3 regions of the Rudaea sp. genome follow, and region 1 is predicted to be linked to each of the others. Evidence: predicted binding sites of a transcription regulator. Region 1 holds the regulator's gene; each other region holds the start of a gene.
The links. The regulator sigma-54, encoded in region 1, starts transcription at its own class of promoters, with help from an activator protein. The targets are predictions, from matches to a motif close to TGGCACGNGCNTTGC.
Positions count from the first base shown of each region.

Region 2: the regulator sigma-54 is predicted to act here: its motif matches at 2,567-2,581, upstream of adh (aldehyde dehydrogenase).
Region 3: the regulator sigma-54 is predicted to act here: its motif matches at 3,646-3,660, upstream of glnA (type I glutamate--ammonia ligase).

Region 1 covers NZ_DBNHDN010000006.1:13,279-19,959, reverse strand. Annotated here, with positions in the region: gene AC16HO_RS01425 (response regulator) at 1-20, shown strand, start outside; gene AC16HO_RS01420 (ATP-binding protein) at 25-1,377, shown strand; gene AC16HO_RS01415 (RNA polymerase factor sigma-54) at 1,530-3,035, shown strand; gene hpf (ribosome hibernation-promoting factor, HPF/YfiA family) at 3,173-3,499, shown strand; gene AC16HO_RS01405 (helix-turn-helix domain-containing protein) at 3,543-4,388, shown strand; gene AC16HO_RS01400 (nuclear transport factor 2 family protein) at 4,434-4,892, shown strand; gene hprK (HPr(Ser) kinase/phosphatase) at 5,022-5,975, shown strand; gene rapZ (RNase adapter RapZ) at 6,109-6,681, shown strand, end outside.
Region 2 covers NZ_DBNHDN010000016.1:59,270-65,950, forward strand. Annotated here, with positions in the region: gene AC16HO_RS06315 (porin) at 1-868, opposite strand, end outside; gene adh (aldehyde dehydrogenase) at 1,008-2,528, opposite strand; gene AC16HO_RS06325 (sigma-54-dependent Fis family transcriptional regulator) at 2,763-4,616, shown strand; gene AC16HO_RS06330 (FecR family protein) at 4,783-5,775, shown strand; gene hslV (ATP-dependent protease subunit HslV) at 5,932-6,471, shown strand; gene hslU (ATP-dependent protease ATPase subunit HslU) at 6,563-6,681, shown strand, end outside.
Region 3 covers NZ_DBNHDN010000031.1:99,339-106,019, reverse strand. Annotated here, with positions in the region: gene AC16HO_RS11075 (ammonium transporter) at 1-729, opposite strand, end outside; gene AC16HO_RS11070 (P-II family nitrogen regulator) at 807-1,145, opposite strand; gene AC16HO_RS11065 (TorF family putative porin) at 1,164-1,925, opposite strand; gene glnA (type I glutamate--ammonia ligase) at 2,201-3,607, opposite strand; gene AC16HO_RS11055 (tetratricopeptide repeat protein) at 3,872-4,393, shown strand; gene AC16HO_RS11050 (aspartyl/asparaginyl beta-hydroxylase domain-containing protein) at 4,462-5,769, opposite strand; gene AC16HO_RS11045 (tetratricopeptide repeat protein) at 5,778-6,681, opposite strand, start outside.

The DNA of each region.
Region 1 (6,681 bases):
GCGTGGTCGACGAAACCTGACGCCATGCGCCGCCTGTTCTGGCGCATCTTCGCCCTGTTCTGGACCGGCACCCTCGTGCTGATTCTCGCGATCGCCTGGAGCACCTCGTACACGTTCGAGAACGAGGAAATTCCAGGGCTCGGCATCACGCGCATGGAATCGGTGCTCAACGACCAGTTGCGCGGCGCGAGTCGTGCCCTGCACGCGGGCGGTATCGAGGCGCTGCGCGAGGTGCAGCGAGGCGCGAGCGATCGCGGCATCACCCTGTACGTGCTCGACGCGAACAACCGAGACATTCTCGGCAACGAGACCGGGCCCGGCATAGCCGAGGAGGTAGCCGGCGCAGTCGTCGACGAACAGGGGCTACATTCGCGGCGCACGCGCATCCGCGCGATCTCCCTGCCCGACGGTACACGCTATACCGCGGTCGCCGCCTATCTCCAGTCGGCGGTGTTGCGCATTCTCACCCGGCGGCCGACGTATTTCTGGGACCAGGTAGTCATCGCCAGCGTGATCAGCGCGATGTTCTCCCTGATCCTCGCCGCCTACATCGCGGCGCCGCTGTCGCGCATCCGCGCCGGCGCGCGGCGTGTTGCCGGCGGCGATCTCGACGCGCGCGTCGGCGCACTGAAATTCGGGCGCAGCGCGGAGATGCTCGCCCTCGCCAGCGAGTTCGACGGCATGGCCGCGCGCCTCAAGGAACTCGTCGAGGGTCAGCGCCGCCTGATCCGCGACGTCTCGCACGAGATGCGCTCGCCACTCGCGCGCCAGCGCGTGGCGCTCGAACTCGCGCGCGCGCAGGTGCAGGCCGGCGACGCCAAACTCCAGCTCGACCGCATCGAACGCGAGTCGGAACGGCTCGAAGAAATGATCGCGCAGGCGATCCAGCTCTCGCGCATGGAAACGACCACGCCCTCGAGGGTGGAGCCGCTCGCACTCGACACGCTCGTCGCCGACATCGTCGCCGACGCGGCATTCGAAGCACAGGCGCGGCATTGTTCGCTGCTGATCCAGCAAAGCACGCCGCTGCAGGTGCAGGCCGAGGCCGACCTGCTCGGCAGCGCGATCGAAAACGTCGTGCGCAATGCGGTCAACTACACGCGCGCCGACTCGACCATCCGCATCCGCCTCGACCGTAGCGAGCGCGAGGCGCGGTTGCGCGTCGCCGACGCCGGTCCCGGCGTGGACGAATCCGACCTCGCGCGCATCTTCGAGCCTTACTATCGCACCGACGATGCGCGCGCGCGCAAGAGCGGCGGTTCTGGCCTGGGCCTGGCGATCGCCAAGCGCGCGATCGAACGCCAGGGCGGGCGAATCTGCGCCGGCAACGTCTCCGGCGGCGGCCTGGAAATAGAGATCCATCTGCCTCTGGCCTAGGGCGGGGCGATCGTCCGGTCTGCCGGCCACGGCTGCCGGGACCGGCCCGCCGCGATGGACCAGCGGAAAAATTTGTGCTTCCGGATTTACCCGACCGGCCGATTTGGCGCTATGCTGATTCCGCCGTCGTTCTGGGTGAGTTTGCCGTCTCCGTGAAACCCGCTTTACAACTCCGCCTGCATCAGCAGCTTTCGCTGACGCCACAACTGCAGCAGGCGATCAAACTGCTGCAGATGTCGAGTGTCGAACTCGAAATCGAACTGCGCGAGGTGCTCGAGTCCAATCCCCTGCTCGAACTGAGCGAAGCCGGCAACGACGACGACCCGGCAGCAAGCGACGAATATTCGTTCGACGGTGAATCCGCGACGACCGAGCCCGCCGAAGCCGAGCACGATGCCGGCGAACGCAGTGACAACGCCGGCGACGAAACACGCGAGGTCGACGATTTCGAACTCGCCGGAGACTTCGAGGACGACGGCAGCGACTACGGCAGCCCCAAGCCGGTCGACGAGGACGGCGTCGAGAAGCAGGATCCCGAACCCGAAGACCTGCGCGATCACCTGCTCTGGCAACTCAACCTCACCGCGCTGTCGCCGCGCGACCGCGCGATCGGTGCGGCGATCATCGAGGCGATAGACGAGGATGGATATCTGCACGAGGATGCCGAATCGCTGTGCGGTTCGCTCGCCGGCCTGCCTTCCGTCAACGGCAACGCGGCGACGGCCGCGGAAGTCGAGGCGATGCGCCACCGCATCCAGCATTTCGATCCGATCGGCGTGGCCAGCCGCAACCTGGGCGAATGCCTGCGCGTGCAGCTCGACACTTTCGATCCGTCGACCGCTGGCTGGAAGGCCGCGCGCGAGATCGTGACCGCGCATCTGGAAACGCTGGCGCGCAACGATCGCGCGCGCCTGGCAAAGCTGCTGCGCGCCGATACCACCGAGATCGATGCGGCGATCGCGCTGATCCGTTCTCTCGACCCGAAACCCGGCGCACGGTACAGCGCGACCGCGACTGAATTCGTCGCACCCGATGCCTACGCGCGTCGCCAGGGCGGACGCTGGAACGTCACCCTGAGCCCGCATTGCCAGCCGCGACTGTCGATCAATCGCCACTACTCGGGCCTGATCGCGCGCGCGCAGCGCGACGACGCCCAATATCTGCGCGGCCAATTGCAGGAGGCGCGCTGGCTGATCAAGAGTCTGGCAACGCGCGCGGACACGATGCTCAAGGTCGCAAGCGCGATCGTGCGCGCGCAAAGCGCCTTCCTCGATTTCGGCGCCGAAGCGATGCGCCCGCTCGTGTTGCGCGACATCGCCGACGAGATCGGCATGCACGAATCCACGGTCTCGCGCATGACCACGCGCAAGTACCTGCACACGCCGCGCGGCACGTTCGAGTTCAAGTTCTTCTTCTCCTCCGGGGTCGGCACGGTGGACGGCGGCGCGGCCTCGGCGACCGCGATCCAGGCGATGATCAAGAAGCTGATCGACGACGAAACTCCGCGCAAGCCCTTGTCGGACCAGGCTCTCGCTTCCGAGCTGAACAAGCGCGGCATCGAGGTCGCCCGGCGCACCGTGGCGAAGTACCGCGAGGGCATGAATATTCCTTCTTCCTCCGAGCGCGGCCGTTTGTGTCTGGCCGCCTCCGCGCCATGACCGGCGCGCCACGACTCAACCCACTTCCATCCAACGAAAAGGAGGCAGGCACGGAACCAACCATCGAGGCATCGGTCTGAATTTTTGTCCGCCGCGTTTGGCGGGCAACCTGAAACTTCAATACAGAGGATTTCGTCATGCAGATCACCGTCAGTGGGCATCAAGTCATCGTCACCCCCGCGCTGCGCGATTACGCCGAATCGAAGCTCGGACGCATTGTCCGACATTTCGAGCACCTGCATGATGCCGCTGTGGTCCTCTCCGTCGAGAAGCTGTTCCAGAAAGCCGAAGCCACCGTGCATTGCGGCGCGAACAAGACCATTCACGCCGACGCCACCGGTGCCGACCTCTACGCAGCGATCGACGGCCTCGCCGACAAGCTCGACCGCCAGGTGAAGAAACACAAGGAAAAACTGCAGAACCACCACCGCGACACCGTACGCGAGGCACGCTACGCGAGCTGACGTCCTGCCGCGCCTGCCGCCCGGTTGACGTAAACTGGGCGGCATGGCGACTCCCACGCTCTTGCACCGCGGTGCGCTGATCGTCACCGACTACCGCTGCGACGCGGGTCCGCACACGCGCCCGTTCGCCGAGCGACACGGCGGCCATTCCTTCTCCTACGTGCGCCGCGGCAGTTTCGGCTATCGCTGCCGCGGTGCCGAGCACGAACTCGTTGCCGGTTCCTTCCTGCTCGGCCGCGCGGGCGACGAGTTCGTCTGCACCCACGAGCATCATCCCTGCGGCGACGAATGCCTGTCGTTCCATCTCGCGCCGAACCTGTTCGACGCGCTGGCCTGCGCGGACGGCCTTTGGCAAAGCCGCGGCCTGCCGCCGCTCGCCGAACTGGCCGTGTTCGCGGAATTGGCCCAAGCCTGCATCGATGGCTTCGGCGACCAGGCGCTCGACGAGATCGGCCTCATCGTGGCTTCACGGCTCGTCGACCTGCTGCGCGGGCAAGGGCGGCGCCAAGCCGCAGCTTCGCCGCGGGACCGCCGCCGCGCGGTCGAGGTGGCCTTGTGGATCGATGCGAACGCGCACGCGCCGATCGACCTCGATGCCGCCGCGCGCAAGGCGGAACTGAGCGCCTTCCATTTCCTGCGCGTGTTCACCCAGGCGCTCGGCGTGACCCCGCACCAGTACCTCGTGCGCGCGCGCCTGCGCCGCGCGGCGCGCCTGCTCGGCGATGCCGACCATGCGGTCACCGACATCGCCTTCGAGTGCGGCTTCGCTGACCTGTCCAACTTCGTGCGCACGTTCCGTCGCGCCGCGGGCGTGTCGCCGCGCGCATTCCGCCAGCTTCGGCGCGGCGACCGCAAGATTCTCCAAGAACGGTTCTTGTCCTCGCCCTAGCATCGGTTTCCGCGAGGCGCATCCGCGCGTCGATCAGGAGAACCGATGACCTTGCCTTTCCGCTTCAAGCGAGCTGCATTGCTCGCCGCCGCCCTGTCGCCGGCTATGGCACTTGCCGATGACGCCGCCACGGTTGCCTCGCTCGACACGCAATACCAGACCGCCGTCGCCGCGAACGATGCGGCGACGATGGACCGTATCCTCGCCGACGACTTCACCCTCGTCAGCGGACGCGGCCAGGCCTACTCCAAGTCCGACCTGCTCGCCAGCGCGCGCGCCAAGGAATACGTCTACGAACGCCAGGAGGAAATGCCCGGCACGCAAAAGGTGCGCGTCTACGGCGACACCGCCGTCGTCACCGCCCTGCTCTGGATCAAGTACACGCGCGAAGGCAAGACAGCCGACTACAAGCTCTGGTTCAGCGACGTCTACGTGCACCGGCGCGAAGGCTGGCGCTACGTGTTCGGCCAAGCGGCGCAGCGGCTGGAGCCGGAGAAGAAGTAGCCGTCGCAGCGCCGCCTCGTGCGGCGGCGTTGCGCCATCGCCGGAACGTGCGCACGCGGCCGCGCGCCGCGTGTCGCAACCGCTCCGTCGAACTGGCAGAATGTCGATCCTTCGATCCGATCTGCCGTCATGGAACGCCTAACCGCCCGCGAACTGTTCGACAAGGTATCCGAGCGACTTGCCCTGCGCTGGGTCGCCGGCGAGGCAGGCGACAGGCGAGCGCTCGCACCGGCCGAGAAGCAGGCGCGCCGGCCTTCGCTGGCCGGTTACCTCAACATCATCTATCCGAACAAGATCCAGATCATCGGCACCGAGGAGCTGAACTGGCTCAACGGCCTCGACGCGCGCGAACGCTGGGAGGCGGTCGAACGCATCGTCGCAGCCCAGCCCACCGCGTTGATCGTGACCAAGGATCAGGACGTGCCCGCCGATGTACTGACCGCGGCCAACGAGAGCAACACGCCCATCTGGCTCAGCCCCAAGCGTGGCCACGAGTTGCTGACCTATCTGCAGTATCACCTCACGCGCCTGCTTGCGCGGCGCGTCACGCTGCACGGCGTGCTCATGGAGGTCTACTCGATCGGCGTGTTGATCACCGGCGAGTCGGGTTCGGGCAAGAGCGAACTCGCGCTGGAACTCATCACGCGCGGCCATCGCCTCGTCGCCGACGATGCGCCCGAATTCACCCAGATCGCCCCTGACGTGATCGACGGCTCCTGCCCCGAGATCCTGCAGGACCTGCTCGAAGTGCGTGGCCTCGGCATCCTCAACGTACGCGAGATGTTCGGCCAGACCGCGGTCAAGCCGTCGAAATACCTGCGCCTCATCGTGCACCTCGCCACGACGAGGAAGATCGACAACGACGACACGGGTCTGGAGCGCATCTACGGCGACAACAGCTATCGCGAGATCCTCGACACGCGCGTGCCGCAGACCACGATTCCGGTCGCCGCCGGACGCAACCTCGCCGTGCTTGTCGAGGCAGCCGTGCGCAACCACATGCTCAAGACCAAGGGCATCGACCCGGCGCAGACATTCCTCGACCGTCAGGCGCATCAAATGCTGAGGCAGTCGCCATGGTGAGCCTGGGAGCCGGGGTCCGGGACTCGGGATTCGAGTTCCGGTTCCGTTGCGCACATGTTCGCCTCGATCGCCGTCGCCGTACCTGCGGATTGGCCAGTCGCACGGCATTCGTTTTTCCCGGACCCCGATTCTCATGAGCGAAAAGACCGCCAGTTCGGCAACGCGCCTCGTCGTGATCAGCGGCATGTCGGGCGCGGGCAAGACGATCGCGCTGCGTGCGCTCGAGGACCTCGACTACTACTGCGTCGACAACCTGCCCGCGGCATTGATGTCCGCGTTCGTCGCCGCGGCGACGATCGACACGGAGAACCCGCACCAACGCCTCGCGGTCGGTATCGACGTGCGCAACCGCAGCGAGGATCTGCAGCGTGTGCCGGCAATCCTCGCCGGGCTCGCGCAGCAAGGCATCGAGTACGAGCTGATTTTTCTCGATGCGCGCGACGACGTGCTGTTCAAACGCTACTCCGACACGCGTCGTCGTCATCCATTGACCGGCGACGGCATTTCGTTGACCGACGCGATAATGCTGGAGCGCAAGCGCCTCAAGCCGGTTTCGGTCATCGCCAATCGCGTGGTCGACACGAGCGAGCTCAACGTGCACCAGTTGCGCCGGCTCATGGCGACCGAGCTCGGCATGGTCGGCGGCGAGTTGTCGCTGCTGTTCGAGTCGTTCGCCTACAAGCGCGGCGTGCCGGCCGACGCCGAT
Region 2 (6,681 bases), on a different contig from region 1:
CCTGGTAGTTGGCGAGTACGGCGAACGGCCCGGCGCTGTATGAGGCGCCTATCTCGGCGGCCGTTTCGGCGAAACCGCCGGTGCCGGCGCCGGCATCGGCGAAGTGCTGCATCTTGGCGCCGATCCACGCCTTGAAGCCGTTGCCCGCCCAGGCGAGCTGGGCCTGGTACTGCGGTCCCGCCTGCGAGGCGTAAACGCCGCTGTCGACCGGGCTGACCAGCGCGCCGGTGAAAGTGAAGCCACCGCCGATAACAGGCGAGACGTAGGTCATCTGGCCGTAAGTGCCGAGATACGTGTAACCCGCGCCGATGTGGCCGAGGGTGACGCGGCCGCGCTGCGTGCCCTGCACCGGCGCGCCGGCGCCGAGCAGGGTCATGTCGCTGAGGATCGGGTTCGAGCCGAACACACCGTAGTCACGGCCGATCTTGAGCGTGCCGGCTTCGGCGGTGCCGATCGTAAAGAACGCCTGGCGCACGTCGACCCCGCTGTTCGCGGCAAGGCCCGATGACGTCGCCGTGGCCGCATAGATGCCGATCGTGCCGCCGATCTCGAGGCCATCCTGGCTGGTCTTGAACTTGGTGACGAGTCCGCTCGGCAACAGGCCGTTGCCGATCGTCGTCTTGCTGCTTTCGCCGCTGCAACCGAGCCCACGCCCGGCAATTGCCGGACCGCCGACCGCGTCGCCCGAGCAACTGACGCTGGTCGCGTAGGCGTTGACGATGCCGCCGACATCGACGGTCCAGTCGCCGGACTGAATCTCGACGGCGCCGGCCTGCGCTGCGGCCAGTGCCGCAGCCAGGGCGGTTGCGTGGATCAGTCGGCGAGGCGCTCGCCGGAATTGCTTAGATGGTGTTGATGGCGCGTACACGTTTCCTCCCAGACAGTAGTTGTTGGAAAAATCTGTTCTGTCGCGGCAGCGCGGCAGCGCGTTGCCGTTTCGTGACCAAACACGTCCACGACGCGGGCCGGAGCCCGCGTCTTCCTTCCTGCATCCCCCGGCCCCGGACCTAGAAGAACCCGAGCTTCTTCGGCGAGTAGCTGACCAGCATGTTCTTGGTCTGCTGGTAGTGGTCGAGCATCATCTTGTGCGTCTCGCGGCCGATGCCGGACTGCTTGTAGCCGCCGAACGCTGCATGCGCGGGATAGGCGTGGTAGCAGTTCGTCCACACACGCCCGGCCTGAATCTCGCGGCCGAAGCGGTAGCAACGATTCGCTTCGCGGCTCCACACGCCGGCGCCGAGGCCGTACAGCGTGTCGTTGGCGATGTGCAGCGCCTCCTCTTCGTCCTTGAAGGTCGTTACCGAGACGACCGGGCCGAAGATTTCCTCCTGGAAGATGCGCATCTTGTTGCTGCCGGCGAACACGGTCGGCTTGACGTAGTAGCCGTCCTTGAGATCGCCGCCGAGCACGTTGCGCTCGCCGCCGGTCAGCACCTTCGCGCCTTCCTGCTTGCCGATGTCGATGTACGAGAGAATCTTCTCGAGCTGTTCGCTCGAAGCCTGCGCGCCGATCATCGTGGCCGGGTCGAGCGGGTTGCCGGCCTTGATCGCGTTGACGCGCTGTATCGCGCGTTGCATGAACTTGTCGTAGATCGATTCGTGGATCAGCGCGCGGCTCGGGCAGGTGCAGACCTCGCCCTGGTTGAGGGCGAACATGACGAAACCCTCGATCGCCTTGTCGAAGAAATCGTCGTCGCGCGAGGCGACATCGTCGAAGAAGATGTTCGGCGACTTGCCGCCGAGCTCGAGCGTCACCGGTATCAGGTTCTGGCTCGCGTACTGCATGATCAGGCGGCCGGTCGTGGTCTCGCCGGTGAACGCGATCTTGGCGATGCGCGGGCTCGATGCGAGCGGCTTGCCCGCTTCGAGGCCGAAGCCGTTGACGATGTTGAGCACGCCGGGCGGCAGCAGGTCGCCGATCAGTTCGGCCCAGACCAGAATGCCGACCGGAGTCTGTTCGGCCGGCTTGAGCACCACGCAGTTGCCCGCCGCGAGTGCGGGCGCAAGCTTCCATGCCGCCATCAGGATCGGAAAGTTCCACGGGATGATCTGGCCGACGACGCCGAGCGGTTCGTGGAACTGGTAGGCGACGGTGTCGTGGTCGATTTCGCCGATCGAGCCTTCCTGCGCGCGGATGCAACCGGCGAAGTAGCGGAAGTGGTCGATCGCGAGCGGAATGTCGGCGGCACGCGTCTCGCGCAGCGGCTTGCCGTTGTCCCAGGTCTCCGCATGCGCGAGCAGGTCGAGATTCTGCTCCATGCGGTCGGCGATGCGGTTGAGGATGTTCGCGCGCTCGGCCGGCGCGGTGCGGCCCCAGGCCGTCTTTGCCTTGTGCGCGGCGTCGAGCGCGAGCTCGATGTCGTCCTTGTCCGAACGCGCGACTTCGCAGAACGCCTGTCCGGTGACTGGCGTGACGTTGTCGAAATAGCGACCGGCTACGGGCTTGAGCCACTTGCCGCCGATGTAGTTTTCGTAGCGGGCCTTGAACGGAACTTGCACCGCAAGATGTTGCTGCTCGAGTTTGGTCATGACGCGTGAGGCTCCAGGTTGGTGGGCGTCTGCGTAGAGCACGCAGCGTGCCAACGGCCGCAGCTATTGCGGTGCAGCAACGTCAGGATACTTGTATAGAAATGCACTTGGCCGTGCGTTGCTGCGGTGCGCAACGCACGTTGCAGATGGCTTGTTGCATTCGCCCGGAAATTGTGTCCAGACTCGGTGCACCCGCCAGAGACAACTGTCGCAAATTGCGACACATGGAATTCCATGACCGATTTTGTTCTGGATCGCATCCAAGCCGCTCGCCATCGGTTCTTCGATGAAGGCGATGCGCCGCGTGGGCTCGTGCCCGCCACCATCCTGCGTTCCTGGCAGCGTTGTGCGGGGCTTGGTCTGTCGGAGCACGAGCGTCCCAACGTCGAGCCTCTGGCCGCTACCGCATTGCGCGAGGTCTGCCAGAAATACGAGGAACTGCGCCGTATCTGTCTGCCCGAAGTGCGCGCGCTGTACGCCGATGCGCGCGCGACCGGCAGCATCGTCATTTTGACTTCGCCCGATGGCATGATCCTCGAGGCGCTCGGCAGCGCCGACTTCCTCGACAAGGCGGCACGCGTTTCGCTGCGCCCCGGCGTGCCGTGGAACGAGAACCACACCGGTACCAACGCGATCGGTACGGCGATGATCGAGGGCCGCGCGATCGAGGTACGCGGCCCCGAACATTTCTTCGCGCCGCATCGCGTGCTCAGCTGTTCGGCCGTGCCGATCATCGACCCGTTCGGCAAGATCGCCGGCGTGCTCGATCTGTCGGGCGAGTCGTCGGTGCATCACACGCACGCGCTGGGCATGGTGCGCTTCGCGGTCGACCAGATCGAACGGCGCCTGTTCGAGCGTGATTTCCCGGATTGCCGTGTGCTGCGCGTGCAACGCGATGCCGGTCTGCTCGGTACGCCGCAGGAAGGCATTCTGGTGTTCGAAGACGGGCGCCTCGTCGCGGCGAACCGGCACGGCCTCGGCGCGGTCAATCTCGTGCGCGGCGACATCGGGCGCAGGGAATTCAACGAATTGTTCGATGCCAGGCTCGAATCGCTGCATGGCGAGGCCGGCCTGCGCGACCATCTCAACAAGCCGATCTTCGTGCGCGTGGACGAACAGCAACATCGTCCGGCCACGGCCGGACCGGCACGGCCCGCATCGGCGGCCGGCGGCAACATTGGCGTGTTCGACGCGCGACTCAAACACGAACTCGACCGCGCCGAGCGCGTGTTGCGCGCCGGCATGTCGGTGCTGCTGCTCGGGGAAACCGGCACCGGCAAGGAGGTGTTCGCGCGCGAACTGCATCGTCGCCTTGGCGGCGGGAACATGCCGTTCGTCGCGGTCAACTGCGCAGGTCTGCCCGAGAGTCTGATCGAGTCGGAATTGTTTGGTTACGAGGAAGGCGCGTTCACCGGGGCGAAGCGTCACGGGGCGAAGGGAATGCTGCGGGAGGCCGACGGCGGCGTGTTGTTCCTCGACGAGATCGGCGACATGCCGCTCGCCGCGCAGACGCGATTGCTGCGCGTATTGCAGGAGCGCGAGGTCACACCACTCGGTGGCGGCAAGCCGGCCAAGGTCGATTTCACCGTGATTGCAGCGACCAACCGCAATCTCAAGGTTGGAGCGCTCGATCAGTTCCGCTCGGACCTGTTCTTCCGCATCGCGCACTACACGGTCAACCTTCCGGCACTGCGCGAGTATCCCGATCGTCGCGAGTTGATCGAAATCTTCTGGAATCGACTCACCGCGGGCACGCCCACGCGCCTCGATCCCGGCCCGCTCGACATCCTTGCGCACTATTCCTGGCCCGGAAATCTGCGCCAGCTTACGGGCGCGTTGCGCACACTGGTCGCACTCGCGGGGCCGGGCGGCCGGGTCGAAACGCACGACCTGCCGGCGATGTTCCACGAGTTACCGCCGCCGGTGGAAGCGGACGCGCGGACACTCGCTGCGGACACTCTGGTCGCGTTGGGCGAAATTACCGAGAGGGCGATGCGTCAGGCCCTGGAAAAACACGCCGGCAATGTCTCAGCTGCGGCGCGCAGCCTGGGGGTCAGCCGCAGCACGCTTTATCGGCGGCTGGGCTGAGCCGTCCGGCGCGGACTCCTCCGCTGCCGCGCGATCCCCGGTGTGGCCGGCATGGCGTTGCGTTTCGCCACGCAGCCGCGTACGGTAGAAAACCGGATTGCGCATGCGCTGGCGACCTGCCGGCGCGCGCTGTGGGATGGATCGGCACGATGCGTTCCTGTCATAGATGAAGCAGCGCCCGTCATCGTCGACTGCCGCGATCCAGGCCGAGGCCGAGGTCTGGTTCGTGCGCCTGCGCGCCTACGACTGTTCGGCCCACGAGCGCCGTGCCTTCGAAGCCTGGCTCGCAGCCGCGGCGGAACATGCCGACGCCTATTCGGAGACGCAACGTTTCTGGGACTCTCTCGATTTGCTTCCGCACGAGCGCGACGCGCGCCGTCGACACGGGCAGGCGGGCGGGACCGAAGCGCTGCCAGGGTACGGTTCCGCCCTGGTCTGGGGTGGTGCGCTCGCAGTCGCTGCCGCTGCCGCCTGCGTCGCGTTCGGCGTCCGGTCGACATGGCCCGGTCGCTCCATGACGGCGTCGCGCGACTATTCGACCGCGCCGGGAGAGCAGCGCGAACTTACGCTCGAAGACGGTTCGCACCTGACGCTGAACACGGACACCCGCGTTCGCGTCCGCGTCGAGGGTGGCTCGCGCGAGGTCGAATTGATGCGCGGAGAGGCGTTGTTCGACGTGGCCCACGAACCGGGACATCCGTTCCACGTACGCAGCGGTGACATCACCATCGCCGATCTCGGCACGAGCTTCGATATCCGCAGCGACGCCGCCGACACCTGGATCACCCTGATCAGCGGTCGCGCCACGGTGACCCGTGATCGCGACGGCGCCGCGGTCGAGCTGGCGCCAGGCGATCAGTTCATCTCCAGCGCTACAACGTGGCGCAAGCAGACGGTCGCCGATCTGGCCATGGTGACGGATTGGAGCAGCGGCCACCTCGTGTTCCGAGCCGCCCCGTTGCGTGATGTCGTGGCGAAAGTGAACCGTTACGGTCCCCCTCGTCTCGTGATCGTCGACGATTCGCTGGGAATGCTGCAGATCAGTGGCGACTTCCGCATCGGCGACACGGATGCGCTGCTGCATGCTCTGCAAAGCGCGTTGCCGATTCGCGTGGAGAAGTCGTCCGAGGGGGAAACACGATTGTATTTGCGGCGCTGACGCGGAGTACCTGCGCCTGCGGCAGCGCACGGCAACGGGCAAAACCGCAGGCGCAGGTGCTCCGCGCGCGCGCATCCACAGCGCACGCGGGACGATGCTTGGAATCCGCCGCGGAGTCCACATATCGGTGGGTCGGCAGATTTTCGAGAACGCGTCATGCACGACAGTTTCCACGCCACAACAATCGTTTCGGTGCGCCGCGACGGCAAGGTGGTCATCGGTGGCGATGGCCAGGTCACGCTGGGCGCGACCGTGGTCAAGGCCAACGCACGCAAGGTTCGCCGCCTCGGCACCAAGGGCGAAGTGCTCGCCGGCTTCGCCGGCGCGACGGCCGATGCGTTCACCTTGTTCGAGCTGTTCGAGCAGAAACTCGACAAATACGGCAACAACCTCACGCGCGCCGCGGTCGAACTGGCCAAGGACTGGCGCACCGATCGCCGCCTTGGTCGGCTCGAGGCGATGCTGGCGGTGGCCGACAAGGATGCGTCGTTGCTGATCTCGGGTAACGGCGATGTGCTCGAGCCCGAGCACGGCCTCATCGCGATCGGTTCGGGCGGCCCCTACGCGCAGGCGGCGGCGCGTGCGCTGCTGCAGCACTCGCAGCTCGGCGCGCGCGAGATCGTCGAGAAGGCGCTCGGCATAGCCGGCGACATCTGCATCTACACCAACCACAACATCACGATCGAAGAGCTGTGAGCCGTCAGCGGTGAGCGGGAAGAGCCAATCCGTCGCGCCGCCGCGTTTTTTCCCTTCACTGCTTGCCGCCCACCGTTCACAATCCACAGCCATGTCCGAACTCACCCCCCGCGAAATCGTCAACGAACTCGATCGCTACATCATCGGCCAGAACGCGGCCAAGCGCGCGGTCGCGATCGCGCTGCGCAACCGCTGGCGGCGCATGCAGCT
Region 3 (6,681 bases), on a different contig from region 1:
CACTACGGTGCCGCCGGCGAAGTCGAGCGCGCCCATCTGCCAGATGTAGCCTGCCGTCGCGGTGACCGCATCGGCCTTGGCCGGGTCGGTGTACGCATCCGGGCCCTGCCAGAACCACACCATGTGCGCGACCGGCAGGTAGCTGAAGGTGAACCAGATCACCGCGAAGATCAGCACCGCCGAGAACTTGATGCGCTCGACGATCGAGCCGAGGATCAGGCACACCGTGATCGCGGCGAACGTTGCCTGGAATGCGACGAAGACCAGTTCGTACAGTGGCGTCGCCTTCGAGAATGTCGCCGCCATCGAGAACGAGCCATCGGCCGGATTGAACGTGCCGTTGAGGAACAACCGCGAGAATCCGCCGAAGAACGCATTGCCTTCGGTGAACGCCACGCTGTAGCCGTAGATGCACCAGAGCACGCTGATCAGCGAGAACACGACGAATACCTGCATCAGTACCGAAAGCATGTTCTTGGTGCGCACGAGGCCACCGTAGAACAGCGCGAGCGCGGGCACGCTCATCAGCAGCACGAGCGCGGTCGAGGTCAGCATCCAGGCGACATCGCCCTTGTTTGGCACCGGCGCCGGCGGCGCTGCCGCGGCGGGCGCGGCAGCCTGCGCCGCCTCCTGCGCGAAACCGTGCTGCGCGAGCAACAGTGCAACCGCGCCGCCGCCCAGCGCGGCAAGGATCGGGAGGAATCGCCGGTAGTCCATCGAAGTGTGCATGGTGAGAATTCCGGAAAATTTGAAAGTGCGGCCACCGATGGCCGCTTTTTGATCTTCGCGATCAAGGACGAGCGCACTCATAAAGCATCCTTTCCGGCTTCGCCGGTGCGGATGCGCAGCGCCTGTTCGACCGGGCTGACGAAAATCTTGCCGTCGCCGATCTTGTCGGTGCGCGCGCCGGCGATGACCGCGTCGAGCGCAGGCTCGAGCAGTTCATCGGGCACGACCGCCTCGATCTTGATCTTCGGCAACAGGTCGACGACGTATTCCGCGCCGCGGTAGAGCTCGGTATGTCCCTTCTGCCGCCCGTAGCCCTTGACTTCGGTGACGGTGAGGCCCGACACGCCGGCCTGAGTCAGTGCTTCGCGCACCTCCTCGAGCTTGAACGGCCGGATGATTGCGGTGATGAGTTTCATGCTGCCTCCTCGTGTGGATCAAAAGGTCTTGGCCAGGGATACGACGCCGGTGGAACGCCCCTGGAAAGTGCCGTCCGGAAACGTGTAGACGGCCTTGTCCGCATTGGTGTCGTAGTACGCGACCGCGAGCGACCAGCCGCCGTCGAAATTCTTGGTCACACCGAGCTTGTAGTCGGTGTAGCTTGCCGCGCTGAAACCGTCGACCTTCTGCCGGCCGATGTGCGCATTGACTACCCAGGTTGGCACGAACTCGTAGTTGGCCGACAGGTCGAGATAGCCCGAGTGCTTGGTGCCGGCGAAGCCGAACAGGTTGGTGAAGGTGTGCGAGTACTTGAGCGAGACGAAGCTGTAGCTCAGCGCGACATAGCCTTCCAGCGTGTACGGCAGCTTGTAGCCGACGTTCTTCGGAAAGTCACCCGGGTAGTAGTACTCGTACAGGCCGACGTCGAGGCCGATCGTGTCGGCGATCTTGGTGCGGTAGCCGGCGTAGAGGTCGACTTCGAGGCTGGACGAAACCGCCGAAGTGTAGTCGTGCAGCCAGTTTATGTTGCTGCCCCACGCACCGGCGTAGAAACCCGAGGCGTGGTCGACTTCGATGCCGGCCTGCAGCGCCGGTTCGGTATTGGTCTGGGTCAGGCCGCGGAAGATGTAGTCGTTGGCGATCGACACCGAACCGGGAAAGGTCCAGTCCGGAGTCGGCGCGGCGGTGGGTTCATCGGCGTGCGCCCTGGCCGAAAGCAGGGCGGCGGAAAGGATCGCGAGGGTCAGGCGGGTCTTCATCACGTAGGTCTCCAGTAACGTCGGGGAAAGAAAGCGTGTGCGCCGCGAACGACGCGTTTTCCGTCCCGCCCCCAGCCCTGCGTTTTTTTCGCCTCGGCTGCCTTTTTGCAGACAACACTCAACCCTGAGCGTGAGTACTCAATCTCCAGAAATGAACTTGTATACTTTTTCCTTCCTTCTCCCGCCCGGAGAAGGCGCCCGCCGAGGGGCGGATGCGGGTTCGACCGTCGCCAGCCGAACCCTTGCCCCTATCCCGGCGGGATAGGGGCAATCGCTCAGATCGAGTAGTACATCTGGTACTCGACCGGGTGCGTCGCCGCACGGAACTTCGACACTTCACCCATCTTCAATTCGATGTAGGCATCGATGAAGTCGTCGCTGAACACGCCGCCGGCCTTGAGGAAGGCGCGATCCTTGTCCAGCGCCTCGAGTGCCTGGTCGAGCGAGTGGCACACGGTCGGGATCAGCTTCTCCTCTTCCGGCGGCAGATCGTACAGATCCTTGTCCGCGGGCGCGCCCGGATCGATCTTGTTGAGGATGCCGTCGAGGCCGGCCATCATCAGCGCGGTGAAGGTGAGGTAGCCGGTGTTCATCGGATCGGGGAAGCGCAGCTCGATGCGGCGTGCCTTCGGCGAGTGCACGAACGGGATGCGGCACGAGGCCGAGCGGTTGCGCGCCGAGTAGGCGAGCATTACCGGCGCTTCGAAGCCCGGCACGAGGCGCTTGTAGCTGTTCGTGGTCGAGTTGGTGAAGGCGTTGATCGCACGCGCGTGCTTGAAGATGCCGCCGATGTAGTACAGCGCGGTTTGCGAAAGGCCGCCGTACAAATCGCCCGCGAACAGGTTCGTGCCGCCCTTGGCCAGCGATTGGTGCACGTGCATGCCGGAACCGTTGTCGCCGACGATCGGCTTCGGCAGGAAGGTCGCGGTCTTGCCGTTCTGGTGGGCCACGTTCTTGATGACGTACTTCATCGTCAGCAGTTCGTCGGCCTTCTTCGTCAACGTGTTGAACCTGGTGCCGATCTCGCACTGGCCGGCAGTCGCGACTTCGTGATGATGCACTTCGATCGTCAGGCCGCAGGCTTCGAGCACCTTGCACATCTCGCTGCGCAGGTCCTGCAGCGAATCAACCGGCGGCACCGGGAAATAGCCACCCTTGACGCCCGGACGATGGCCGGAATTGCCGCCATCGAACTTGTCGTTCGTGCTCCACGCGGCCTCTTCGGAATTGATCTCGAAGCTGGCGCCCTGCATGTCGTTCTTGTAGCGCACCGAGTCGAAGATGAAGAATTCCGGCTCCGGGCCGAAGAACGCGGTGTCGGCGATGCCCGAGGACTTCAGGTACGCTTCGGCGCGCTTGGCCACCGAGCGCGGGCAGCGCGTATAGGCCTGCATCGTCGACGGCTCGAGCACGTCGCAGGTGAGGATCACGGTCGGATCGGCGGCGAACGGATCGAGGATCGCGCTGTCCGGATCGGGCATCAACACCATGTCGGAATCGTTGATCCCCTTCCAGCCCGCGATGCTGGAGCCGTCGAACATCTTGCCGTCCTCGAACAGGCTTTCGTCGATGGCCTTGGCCGGAAAGGTAACGTGATGCTGCTTGCCGAGCATGTCGGCGAAGCGCAGGTCGACGAACTCGACTTTGTTGTCTTTGACGAACTGGGTGAAGCTGGAGGACATGACGATTCCCTTGGTTGAATAGTTGTGACGAAAATAAAGCAATCTGGATGCCAACGATGAAAACTCTTTTGTAATCAAGAGGCATGGCCACCGAAAATCGTAACGCAGCACGAATTCGCACTATTTTGATGCAACGTCTCCAAATATGCACCAAAATCGTAGATCGCGGCGCCGCCCCAGGTCGCGGAAACTGCGCATGCAACGCCGCCACCGACACGGATATGCTGTCCCGGGGTCGAACCACACCACGCACAAGGAGTCGCAATGAAATTTCGTCATACCGCCCTCGCTGCCCTGATCTTCGCCGCCGGAATCGGCGTCGGTTTCGCCGGACAGAAGAAGCTCGAAACGTCACTGTTCCAGGGCAAGTCCAAGCAGGAGGCCGCACGTGCCCTGCTCGACGCCGCCCGTGCGCAGGCGGGCGACGGCAGTTGGGAACGCATCGCAATCGGCCGCGTCTATTACCTCGGCGGCATGAAGGCCGAAGGTCAGGCGATTTTCGACGACGTACTGAACAAGAAGCACAAGCCTAGCGACGAGTTCCGCGTCGCGCGCGTCTACCGCGAAGCCGGCGAATGGGCCAAGGCCAAGCCGCTGTTCGACAAATACACGCAGGCCAATCCGGAAGATGAGAAGGAAATCGCCGAAGTCGGCGCGTACTATCTGATGAACGGCGACCGTGCGGCGGCCGAGGACCTGTTCGGTCGCTCGTTCCATCTTGCCGCCGAACTGTGGGCCACCGTCGCCGCCGCAGGCGGCTATCTCAACGTGGCGCCGCAGGAGTAACCGCGTCACTGCCCGGTGCTCCTGGCCCCTCTCTTTGAAAGGAGAGGGAGCCCCGATGCCGGGCAGTGTCAGCTGTTGATACCCGCCGCGCGATTGAAATCGCCGATCGCGCCGACCAGCAGGGTGACTGCGTCGCGTTCGACCTCGCTGAGGTAGGGGTTCCAGCAATCCATCAGCATGACCACGCGCGTGGACGCACCGCGGTTCCACGCCTCGTGCTCGAACGTGTCGTCGAAGGTGAAACACTCGCCTTCGCGCCACTCGCGCTTTTCGCCGCCGACGACGATGGCGCAATCCTCGGGCACGATCAGCGGCAGGTGGGTGACCAGGCGCGTGTTGGTCACGCCGCGATGCGGCAGGATGTGCGTGCCCGGCGTGAGCAGCGAAAAGCAGATTTCCGGCGCGTGTTCGCGAATGCGCACCAGCGGCAGCGAATCGAGGATCGCTGCGGTGCGCGGGCACCGCGCGCAATTTTCGTCGATGCGCTCGCCGTGGCGATGAAAGAAGAATGCGTCCCAGGCGGGCGGTGCTTCCGCGCCGGCGAGCTGGTCACCGACCCGGTCGAGCGCGTTCGTGCCGAGGAACGGCGCGATGCCTGCCTCGTCGCGCAGCACCTCGTGCAGTTCGGCGCGGATCACGCCGACGTTTTCCTCCAGCGCGGCATACCACGGAAACAGCGCGCGATCGAAATACGGCGGCGTTGGCAGGCCCGGGAAATAGAGAAATTTCGGCCGCTGGCGTGGATCGGGCCAATCGGCCGACGCTTCGCCGAGATAGATGGCGAGGCAGCGCTGGACGCGCGCAAGCGCGGCGTCGCCGTGTTGCGTGCGCAGAGGTTCGAGCACCTCGGCGAAGATCGCGCGGCGATGGCGATCGACGAAATCCATCGCCTGCAGCACGCGTTCGCGCATTGCCGGCGGCGTGCTCTCCTCGCTGAGCCAGAGACCCTGCGCCTGCGCGGCAACGATGGCCCCGAAGTACTGCATCGTCGCCTCGCGCACGCGGCCGGCGCGTTCGTGGATCTGGGCGAGAAACAGGCGCGCGCGGAACGCGCCGGGATCGAGACGGATCGAGGCCTCCAGTGCGGCCGTCGCGGCTTCGCCCTGGCCCGCGGCGAGGCGCGCGAAACCGAGGTTCTTCCATGACTCGGCATTGTCCGCGTCGCGTGCGAGCGCACGCTCGAGCAACTCGATCGCCTGCGCCGGGCGCCCATCGACGAGGGCGCGTTGGGCGAGATAGTTCAGCGACTCGGCATGGCCGGGATCCTGCGTCAGCACGAGCGCGAACGCCGCGTCGGCCTCCGCGTAGCGCCCCGCCTCCACGGCGGCGCGGGCGCGCTGCAGCTGCGCGTCGGCCTGCGTATCGTGCGTCGTCATCGTCGCGTTCAACCCGCGAGCGCCGCACGTACCTGCGCCGCCTCGTCGCCGCGGCCGAGCCGTTCGAGCAGCACGGCGAGCTGCGGACGCAGCGAATCGGCATCGGGGGAGCGCCGCACGCCGTCGCTGAGGTAGCGCACCGCGGCTTCGGGGTCGCCGAGTTTTTCCATGCACCAGGCGCAGGCGTTGATCGCGCCGGCATGCGTGGGGTCGAGTTCGAGCGCGCGCTTGTAGTACTTCAGGGCCTTGACCGTCTGCCCATGCTTGCGCGCGATATCGCCGAGTCCCGCGGTCGCGCCGAACACCTGCTTGCCGGCGGCGACCAGCTCGCTGAATCCTTCGCGCGCGGCGTCGTCCTTGTTCTGGCGCATGCGCGCACGCGCGAGGAACAATTTCGCGGTGCTCGAATCCGGGTGCAGGCGCAGTGCATTGGCCAGCGCCTGCTCGGCGAACGCGAAGCTTTCCTGCGCGAACAGGCTCTGGCCGAGCGCGGTCTGGATCGCCGCATCGTCCGGCCTGAGCGAGGCCGCCCGGCTGAGGAACTTCGACGCGGTCACGCCATCGCCGCGCGCAAGGTAGATGTTGCCGAGGCCAAGCAGGATCAGCGGGTCCTCGTCTTCGAACGCATCGGTGGCGCGGCGGCCGATGCGGAAGCGATTCTCCGCGGCATCGAGGTCGCCTTCGCCCAACTGCAGATGGCCGAGCACGCCGTGTGCCTCGACCAGGTTCGGATCGAGCTCCAGCGCGCGCAGGAACGCGCCTCGCGCAGCCTCGTCCTGACCCAACTGCATGAGCACGCCGCCGAGCGTGAGATGCAGCCGCGCCACGTCCGGCGCGATGCGCACCGCCTGCAACAACGGCGCCATCGCCGCGGCGCTGTCGCCGCGCTGATGCAACACCACGCCGAGCAGG